DNA from 3 places in the Halomonas sp. SCS19 genome. Region 2 is predicted to be linked to each of the others. Evidence: predicted binding sites of a transcription regulator. Region 2 holds the regulator's gene; each other region holds the start of a gene.
The links. The regulator sigma-54, encoded in region 2, starts transcription at its own class of promoters, with help from an activator protein. The targets are predictions, from matches to a motif close to TGGCACNNNNNTTGCTNT.
Positions count from the first base shown of each region.

Region 1: the regulator sigma-54 is predicted to act here: its motif matches at 1,286-1,303, upstream of NFH97_RS06660 (circularly permuted type 2 ATP-grasp protein).
Region 3: the regulator sigma-54 is predicted to act here: its motif matches at 1,325-1,342, upstream of speB (agmatinase).

Region 1 is NZ_JAMSHN010000001.1:1,564,218-1,567,492, reverse strand. It holds gene NFH97_RS06665 (transglutaminase family protein) at 1-809, opposite strand, end outside; gene NFH97_RS06660 (circularly permuted type 2 ATP-grasp protein) at 1,394-2,851, shown strand; gene NFH97_RS06655 (alpha-E domain-containing protein) at 2,856-3,275, shown strand, end outside.
Region 2 is NZ_JAMSHN010000001.1:239,473-242,747, forward strand. It holds gene lptB (LPS export ABC transporter ATP-binding protein) at 1-319, shown strand, start outside; gene NFH97_RS01025 (RNA polymerase factor sigma-54) at 590-2,002, shown strand; gene hpf (ribosome hibernation-promoting factor, HPF/YfiA family) at 2,162-2,470, shown strand; gene ptsN (PTS IIA-like nitrogen regulatory protein PtsN) at 2,476-2,961, shown strand; gene rapZ (RNase adapter RapZ) at 3,015-3,275, shown strand, end outside.
Region 3 is NZ_JAMSHN010000001.1:2,575,770-2,579,044, reverse strand. It holds gene NFH97_RS11315 (sigma-54 interaction domain-containing protein) at 1-1,174, opposite strand, end outside; gene speB (agmatinase) at 1,406-2,356, shown strand; gene NFH97_RS11305 (YjiH family protein) at 2,449-3,275, shown strand, end outside.

The sequences.
Region 1 (3,275 bases), 1.3 Mb from region 2:
CCCTTGAGCGGCGCCACGTCGTCGTAGTCGCGGCCCCAGCCAAGCAACAGGTGTCGTTCGCCGGCGCGCACACCGTTGGTGGGGTCGAAGTCGAGCCAGCCCCAGCCGGGTATCAGTACGGAGAACCAGGCGTGGGAGGCGTCGGCGCCCATCAGTCGAGGCTGTCCTGGAGGCGGTCGAGTCTCGAGATAGCCGCTGACGTAGCGCGCGGCCAGACCCACCGAGCGCAGGGTGGCGATGGCCAGGTGAGCGAAGTCCTGACACACCCCACGGCGATGCTGGAGCACCTGGGACGGTGTCGTCTCCATGTCGCTGAACTCGCTGTCGTAGCGGAATTCCTCATGGATGCGACGGTTCAAGCGCTCCACGCAGTCCACCAGATCGCCACCAGCGGGAAAACAGTCTTCGGCCCAGGCGGCGAGCAGCGGGCGGCGCTCGATATAGGCGGAGTTTTCAAGAAACGGCTGTGCTTCGCGGAAACCTGGCTGGTGGCGGTCTGCCAACAGCTCTCGACACCGCTCCCAGCTAATGATGGCCTGCGGCGGTGTGGCGCGAGGCGAGGTCATGACCTGCGCCTCCAGCGTGACCTCGAGCTGGGTATGGGGGGTGTCGACCGCGAACAGCGCGATATGGTTGCCGAAGGCGTCCTGTCGGCTCTGGCGTAGCGACTCGCCCGGCGAGATCGACAATTGCGCCCAGGCAACCTGCTGGTAGGCCATCTCACGGGGCATCAGGCAGGCCTCGTTCTCGCTGAGTGTCACGATCTCGCTGTAGTGGTAGCGCGTGGTGTGGCGAAGTCGATAGATCATCTGCCGGATCCCGCCGTGCCACCCCTGACAAGGCTGGCCAGACGGCACCGCCTGGCGCCGCTGTCTTGAGCAGGGCAGGACAGCGGTGCGCACGAGCCAGGGAGTGCGGAACGAGAAGAGGCAGGCATGGGAAGCGAGGAGGCTCCTGGGTGTCGGCGAATGTTGCAGAAGGTGACGATATCCCCCCCGAACCGTGGCGACAAGATGTACCCGACTCCTGCCTTTCTCTCAAGCCCGAAAGGTGGGCGTCGTCAGCAGCAGGTGCCATCGACCGGCTTCTGCAAGGGCTGCCGAGGGCTACCGCCCGCGCTTGCCGGGGGGCGCCATGATTGCACCAGATCGGTGCTCGCTGCCCCTTCTTGCTGGTTCGTGGGGCACTTTCGGCAGGAGCAAGTGGTCGCTTTTTGTCCAAATTGCTCAATTGCGCCAGCCCATTCGGCGAGAAGGCTCGGCGCTGCGGCCTATTCTCGGCGGTCTGGTACAGGGCTTGCTATACAGCAAGGAGGGACCCGGTACGGTCGAAGGCGGGGGTGCCATCGTCGTGGTCGGGTCGCCGGATGCCGAAAACAATCGAGGGTGTGCCGATGAGCCATGTGGATTGGCAGCAGTACGACTGCGCAGGGTTCTATGACGAACTGGTGGCGACGCCCGGGATGCCGCGGGAGGCGGCCAAGATGCTGTGTGACGTGCTCGCGGGCTTTGCCCCTGACGAGTTGGAAGAGCGCAAGAACGCAGCAGAGATCGCCATTCGCACCATGGGGATCACCTTCACGGTGTATTCCGAGGGCAGCATGATCGACCGCGCCTGGCCTTTCGACATCGTGCCTCGCATCATCCCCGCCGACGAGTGGCGACGCACCGAGGCAGGCCTCAAGCAGCGGGTCGAGGCGCTCAACCTGTTCATCGACGACCTGTACCACGACCAGAAGGTCGTCAAGGATGGCGTGCTGCCGGCGGCGGTGCTCGAGCAATCCGTCAACTTTCGCCCCCAGTGTGTAGGGATCGATCCGCCCCACGGGGTCTGGGCGCATATCTGCGGCTCCGATCTGGTGCGTGGTGGCGACGGCACCGTCTACGTACTGGAGGACAACCTGCGGATACCGTCCGGGGTGTCCTACATGCTCGAGAATCGCAACGTGACCAAGCGCGTGCTGCCGGAGCTGTTTGCCCCGGGCAAGATTCATCCGGTGGACGACTATGTGCCCCAGCTTTACGACATGCTGGCGGGCATGTCGCCACGCCATTGGGACGATCCCCAGGTGGTGGTGCTGACCCCGGGTATCTACAACTCGGCCTACTACGAGCACGCCTACCTGGCCCAGCAAATGGGTGTGCAACTGGTCCAGGGCCCGGATCTGCTGGTCGATGACGACGACGTGGTCTACATGCGCACCGTCCAGGGGCTGACCCGTGTGGACGTGATCTACCGCCGCGTCGACGACGCCTTCCTCGACCCGGAGGCGTTTCGCAAGGACTCGGTGCTGGGCGTGCCCGGATTGATGCGGGCCTGGCGCAGCGGCAAGGTGGCGCTGGCCAACGCCCCGGGGGCCGGTGTCGCCGATGACAAGGTGGTCTACGCCTTCGTGCCGAAACTGATCAAGTACTACCTGGATCAGGAGGCACTGCTGCCCAATGTGCCGAGCTACCTGTGCATGCTCGAGGAAGACCGCCGCTATGTGCTGGAGCACCTGCATGAACTGGTGGTAAAGCCCGCCAACGAGTCCGGCGGCTACGGCATGCTGATGGGCCCCCAGGCCTCCCAGGCCGAGCGTGATGCCTTCGCCAGGCTGATCCAGGAGAACCCACGCAACTACATGGCTCAGCCCATGCTGAACCTGTCCACCACCCCCACGCTGTTCGATGGCCGGCCCGAGCCGCGCCACGTCGATTTGCGCCCCTTCATCCTGTCGGGCCAGGACGGCGCCTACGTCACCACCGGTGGCTTGACCCGTGTGGCCCTGGTCAAGGGCTCGCTGGTGGTCAACTCGTCCCAAGGGGGCGGCAGCAAGGACACCTGGATCGTCGAGACGGGGGAGGACTGAGACCATGCTGATGCTTTCCAGAGTTGCCGAAAACCTGTACTGGATGGCCCGCTACATCGAGCGTGCCGAAGATACCGCCCGCCTGATCAACGTCTCCAGTCACCTGATGCTCGACATGCCCTACCGCCAACCGCTGGGATGGGCGGCGATGATCGATATCACCGGGGGCGCCGAGGTGTTCGAGACCCTCTACGACGAGCCCAACGATCGCAACGTGGTGCAGTTCCTGTGTGCCGACCGACGCTACTCCGGCTCGATCCTGTCCGCCCTTGCCCAGGCCCGCGAGAATCTGCGCACCACGCGGGACGTGGTACCGCGGGAGGTCTGGGAAGAAATCAACCAGCTCTACATGACCGCCAGTGCCCACGCTGATGCGGGCCTCGGCCCGGGACGCCGAGAGCGCTTTCTGAAGCTGGTGATTCGC
Region 2 (3,275 bases):
GAGCCTGTCCGGCGGGGAGCGGCGCCGGGTCGAGATCGCCCGCGCCCTGGCCACCGAGCCGGCCTTTATCCTGCTCGATGAACCCTTCGCCGGGGTCGACCCGATCTCGGTGGGCGAGATCAAGTCCATCATTCGTCAACTCAAGGCCCGCGATATCGGCGTCCTGATCACCGATCACAACGTGCGCGAGACCCTCGATATCTGCGATCGTGCCTACATCGTCGGCGACGGCCAGATCATCGCCGAGGGCAGCGCCGAGTCCATCCTCGCCAACCAGCGCGTCAAGGAGGTCTACCTGGGCGAGAACTTCCGCCTTTAGACCGCAGGGCCGCCCGACAGCCGCAGTCGCATCAAGCGGCCGCAACACTTGCCAGCATCAGCATCCAACCGCCGGCCCCGAAAGGGTCGGCCTCACCTTGCACACAGGGCCTCCCTCGAAAGAAGCACCTCCCCCCCTACCAAGTTGTTCCACATCGACCTTTTCACTCCCTCCCACAGGTCAAAAAACACCAACTTGGCAAGATGCTTGCATGTCTGATGACTCGTCGTTAGGGTAAAGCCTTTCGACAACACTGGTGGATCCCGACCCATGGCCCTCAAGGCGTCACTGCAGCTGCGCATCGGTACCCAGCTGACCATGACCCCGCAACTGCAACAGGCGATCGGCCTGCTGCAGCTTTCGACCCTGGACCTGCGCCAGGAGGTCCAGCAGGCGCTGGAGGCCAACCCCATGCTCGAACTCGAGGACGAGTTCGGCGAACAGCAGACCAGGGAAGCCGTGGAAGATGACTGGGCGGATCAGATCCCCTCGGAGCTCAGTGTGGACAGCGACTGGTCCGACACCTACCAGGACCTGGGCACCACCCCCGCCGGTAGTGGCGAGGCGCCGGATTTCGAGCGCCAGGCAAGCTCCCAGTCACTGCACAGCCACCTGAGCTGGCAACTGGCGATGCTCGACGTCAGCGACCAGGAGCGCCTGATCGCCGAGAGCCTGCTCGACGCGGTCAACGCCGACGGCTATCTCGAGCAGACACTGGATGACATCGCCCAGGGGCTCGAGCAAGACGGTCGTCGCCCCCCTCCCCTCGCCGAGGTGGAGGCGGTGCTGGTTCGGCTGCAACAGTTCGAACCGACCGGAGTGTTCGCCCGCGACCTGCGCGAGTGTTTGATGCTGCAACTGGATAGTCTGCCTCGCGATACCGTCCTGCTGCCCCAGGCCGGACGACTGGTAAGACAGTTTCTCGAGGCGCTGGCCAGCGGCGACCGACGTCTGCTGAAGCGCCGGCTAGGACTCGATGACGACCAACTCGACAGCGTCATCGAGCTGATCCGAAGCCTCGACCCACGTCCCGGCAGCCAGTTCGGTGACAGCGATAACGACTACGTCATTCCCGACCTGGTGGTACGCCACACCGAAGAGGGCTGGCGCGTTGAACTCAATCCGGATGCAATGCCCCGACTGCGCATCCAGCCCGACTACGCTGCGCTGATTCGGCGCGCGGACAAGAGCCAGGACAACCAGTTCCTCAAGGACCACCTGCAGGAGGCGCGCTGGCTGATCAAGAGTCTGTCCAGCCGCAACGACACCTTGCTGAAGGTCGGCCGGGAAATCATGGTGCGTCAGATCGACTTCCTCGAGCAGGGAGAAGCGGCCATGAAACCGTTGGTGCTGGCCGATATCGCAGACAAGGTGGAGATGCACGAGTCCACCATCTCCCGCGTGACCACCCAGAAGTTCGTGCACACGCCTCGCGGCGTGTTCGAGTTGAAGTATTTTTTCTCGAGCCAGGTCGGCCAGGATGGCGACGCCCATTCCAGTACCGCCATTCGCGCCATGATCAAATCGTTGATTCAAAAGGAACCTGCCCGCAAACCTCTGTCGGACAGCAAACTGGTGGAATTGCTGGCGGAAGACGGCGTCAATGTCGCCAGACGCACCGTGGCAAAGTACCGGGAAGCCATGAATATTCCGTCTTCCAGCGAGCGCAAGCGACTGCGCTGAGGCCTTGCGCTGCGGCGTCGCTAGCCTAGTTATCGGGAAAGCGCAAGCACTTGAAATTTCGCATGACATCTGCGTCTTTCTGCGTAGCGTCGAGGGGGTTTGCAGGATCGGAAAAAGGGTTACAATCAAGCCACCACCCGAAAGAGCAAGGAGCCTGTCATGCAAGTCAACATCACCGGCCACCACGTCGAATTGACCGATCCCCTGCGTGACTACGTACAAGAGAAGCTCGCCCGTGTGGAGCGCCACTACGACAACATCACCAACGTCCAGGTGACCCTCTCGGTGGAAAAGGAACGCCAGCTGGCCGCCTGCACCCTTCACGCCGCCGGTGCCGACCTGCATGCCGAAGCGCAGGACGGCGACATGTATGCTGCTATCGACGCCCTTGCCGACAAGCTGGACCGCCAGCTGGTCAAGCACAAGGAAAAATCCCAAGCCCGCGCCCAAGGCGCCGGAATTCGCTGACTCTCATGACATTGGAAGCCATTCTCCCTCCCGAGCGCACATTGTTCGATGTCCCGGGAGGCAGCAAGAAGAGGGTGCTGGAGTTTTTCAGCACCTTCATTGCGCAGAACACCCCGAGCCTGGACAGCCAGGAGGTCTTCAGTCGGCTGATCGGACGTGAGCGCCTGGGCAGTACCGGCATCGGCAATGGCGTCGCCATTCCCCATGCCCGCAACCCCCACTGCAAGGCGCCCATCTCCGGCTTCCTCAAACTCGCGGAACCTGTCGACTTCGATGCCATCGATGGTGAGCCCGTCGATCTGGTGTTCGTGCTGCTGGTGCCGGAAGAGGCCGACGACGCCCATCTTGCCCTGCTCGGCCAGGTCGCTGGCGTCATGAACGACGCCGACACACGTCACCGTCTGCGCCACGCCAGCTCCCAGCGCGAGCTTCACGAGCGCCTGCAGGAAGCCATCCGCCAACAGGCGCCAGGGGACGACACTCCCTCCTGATCGCGGCCTTGCCTAGGCCATCAGCAATGGACGCCTGCCCAAGGAGACAGGACATGCAGCTCGTGATCATCAGTGGTCGCTCCGGCTCGGGAAAGTCCGTGGCCCTTCAGGCCCTGGAGGACCTGGGGTTCTACGCCATCGACAACCTTCCCGCGACCTTGCTGGGCGCCTTGGTGGACGAGCTGGAAAACGGTCATTCCCGCCGTATCGCCGTCAGCGTCGACGCCCGCAACCTGCCTGAGGCGCTGGAACGCTTCCCCGCCCAGCTGGCGTCCCTCAAGCAGAGTCCGATCGACTGCCAGGTGGTCTACCTG
Region 3 (3,275 bases), 2.3 Mb from region 2:
GCAGATCGCCCTGGATGACATCGTCACTGGATAACCAGGCCCTTTCCAGGGTGTTTTCCAACTCACGCACATTGCCCGGCCAATCCCAGCCCATCAGTGCCTGCCACACGTCTCGCGCCAGCATCTTGTCGCGTCCATAACGCCGATTGAGGCGCTTTAGCTGGCGCTCGACCAGGCCGGGAATATCCTCGCGGCGCTCGCGCAGGGGCGGCAGGGTGACCGGAATCACGTTCAGCCGGTAGTACAGATCCAGGCGAAACAGGCCCTGCTCGACCCGTGCCGACAGGTCCTGATTGGTGGCCACCACCAGGCGAAAGTCGACCCGTCGCGGGGCCCTGTCCCCAAGCCGCGTAATACTGCCGTCCTGGATGGTCTTGAGCAGCTTGGTCTGCACCGCCAGGGGCAACTCGCCGATCTCGTCGAGAAACAGGGTGCCGCCCTCGGCCTGCTCGATCAGCCCCTTGCGGCCCCCCGGCGCGGCGCCGGAAAACGCGCCCTTTTCATGGCCGAACATCTCCGATTCGAACAGGCTTTCAGGGATGGCGGCGCAGTTGACGTCGATAAAGGGGCCATCGCGGCGAGAACTCCAACGGTGCAGCTGGCGGGCGAAAGCGGTCTTGCCCACCCCGGACTCGCCCAGCATCAAGACCGTGGCGTCGGTGGGCGCGACCCGCTTGAGCAGCAGCGCCACCTCGCGCATCAGCTGGCTTTTCACCTCCAGGTCATCGAGCTCGGCCTCGAGTGCTTCGCTGTCGCTCTCCAGCGCATGGCCCCGGCGCAAGTGCTCGCTGAAGCGGCGCTGCAACAGCGCGTACTCCTGCTGCAGCAGCTGCAGATCGGTCAAGTCCATGGAGCGGCTGACCACCGCCACCAGCCGCTCACCCTCGAATACCGGATGGGCCTGGGCGATGACCCTGCGTCCGGTGCCGGTGCGCTGGACCAGCTGGGCCGGCCGCCCGCTGCGAATGACTTCCAGGCTGACCGACGGGGTCAGCACGCCATCGGCCTCGAGCCGCTGCACGCTGGTGGCGCAGAGCTCTTCGCAGGACATGCCGTAGACCGCCGCCGCCCCGGGACTGACGTCGCGGATACGACCATCCGGCGCGACGATGAAGAAGTGGTCGTGGGCGGTGTCGATGATGGTCTTGAGAATCTTGGTGTCGTCGTCGCTCATCCAGCGATCCATAAATGCATCATTGATTCAGAAGTGTATCACGATGCGTCGGGATCGCGATTCACTTCTGGATCACGTCTATCACCACAGCAGACCTTCCCTTGGAATCCCTGCACCTCTATTACATCTTTAGTATAAATGCTTAAAAGATGGCACGACGTCTGCATCACCCATAACAACCGTCAGGCCCAGGGCCGCGACCGTCCCCATCCACGATGCCAGGAGTTCCCTGTGAGCGACTTCAATCAACCTCTCGGCGGCAACGAGATGCCGCGCTTCGGTGGCCCTGCCACCATGATGCGTCTGCCCACCCAGACCAGCGCCGAGGGTCTGGACGCCGCCTTTATCGGCATTCCCATGGACATCGGCACCTCCAACCGCCCGGGCACCCGACTGGGGCCGCGCCAGATCCGCGACGAATCGCGCATGCTGCGCCCCTACAATATGGCCACCCGTGCTGCACCCTTCGACAGCCTGCAGGTGGCGGACATCGGCGACGTGCCGATCAACACCTTCAACCTGCCGAAGAACCTGGACATCATCAGCCGCTTCTACGACGACGTCCTGTCCCACGACTGCGTGCCGCTGACCCTGGGCGGTGACCACACCCTTACCTGGCCGATCCTGCGCGCCATCGCCAAGAAGCATGGCCCGGTCGGGCTGATCCATATCGACGCCCACGCCGACGTCAACGAGCACATGTTCGGTGAAGAGGTGGCCCACGGCTGCCCGTTCCGGCGTGCCCAGGAAGAAGGGCTGCTGGACGCCAACCGGGTCGTCCAGATCGGCCTGCGCGGCACCGGCTACGCCGCCGAGGACTTCGACTGGTGTCGCCAGCAGGGCTTCCGCGTGGTCCAGGCCGAACAGTGCTGGCACAAGTCTCTCGAGCCGCTGATGGCCGAGGTGCGCGAGCAGATGGGCGATGGCCCGGTGTACATCTCGTTCGACATCGATGGCCTGGACCCGTCGGTGGCGCCCGGCACCGGCACGGTGGAAATGGGCGGCCTGACCTCGACCCAGGGCCTGGAGATCGTGCGCGGCGCCCAGGGGCTCAATATCGTAGGCGGCGACCTGGTCGAAGTCTCCCCGCCCTACGACCCCAGCGGCAACACCGCCCTGATGGGCGCCACCCTGCTCTATGAAATGCTGTGCGTGCTCCCCGGAGTCGCGCGCCGCGACTGAATCCTCACAGGGCCAGGGAGTGGCCCTGGCGACAGCCAACGAGGCGCCCGCGTCAGGGCGCCGACCATTACAACAGCAAAGAGTGATCGCCCATGTCCTCCCACCTGCATTCTGCCGACAAGATCACGACCGACGGGGGCAAGCTAAGCACCCATGGTCTGATCAAGTTCCTCGTCCCGTCGTTGATCGGCATCCTGCTGTTCCTGGTGCCCTTCTCGGTCGGTAACACCATCAACATCGGCATGGGTCTGGCCGCCGACTGGCTCAAGGCCACCCTCGGCGACGCCCTGCCCGCCATCGCCACCGTCGTGCTCACCCTGTCCATCGTGCTGACCCTGGTGGTCAAGCTGACCAAACCAGGCTGGGCCCGCCAGGGCGCGATGAAGGAGCTGTTCGACATCGCCCCGCTGTGGGTGGTGATGCGCGCCCTCGGCGCCGCCTTCGCGCTGATGACCTACTTCCAGGTCGGCCCGGAGATGGTCACCGCCTCCTTCACCGGCGGGGTGATGCTCAATGACCTGGCGCCGGTGCTGCTGACCTTCTTCTTTTTTGCCGCCATCCTGCTGCCCTTCCTGGTGGACTTCGGCTTCATGGAGTTCATCGGCTCCATGGTGCGCACGCCCTTTCGCAAGATCTTCGGGCTGCCCGGGCGCAGCGCCATCGACGCCACCGCCTCCTGGATGGGCTCCGGCACCGTCGGCGTACTGATCACCACCCAGCAATACGAGCAGGGCTTCTACAACGCCCGCGAGGCCTCGGCCATCGCCACCAACTTCTCGATCGTGTCGATCGCCTTCGCCCTGCTGGTGACCAGCTTCATCGGCATCAACCACCTGTTCGTGCCGTTCTACCTGACCGTGGTGGTGGCCGGCCTGGTCGCCGCCGTCATCGTGCCGCGCCTGCCGCCGCTGTCACGCAA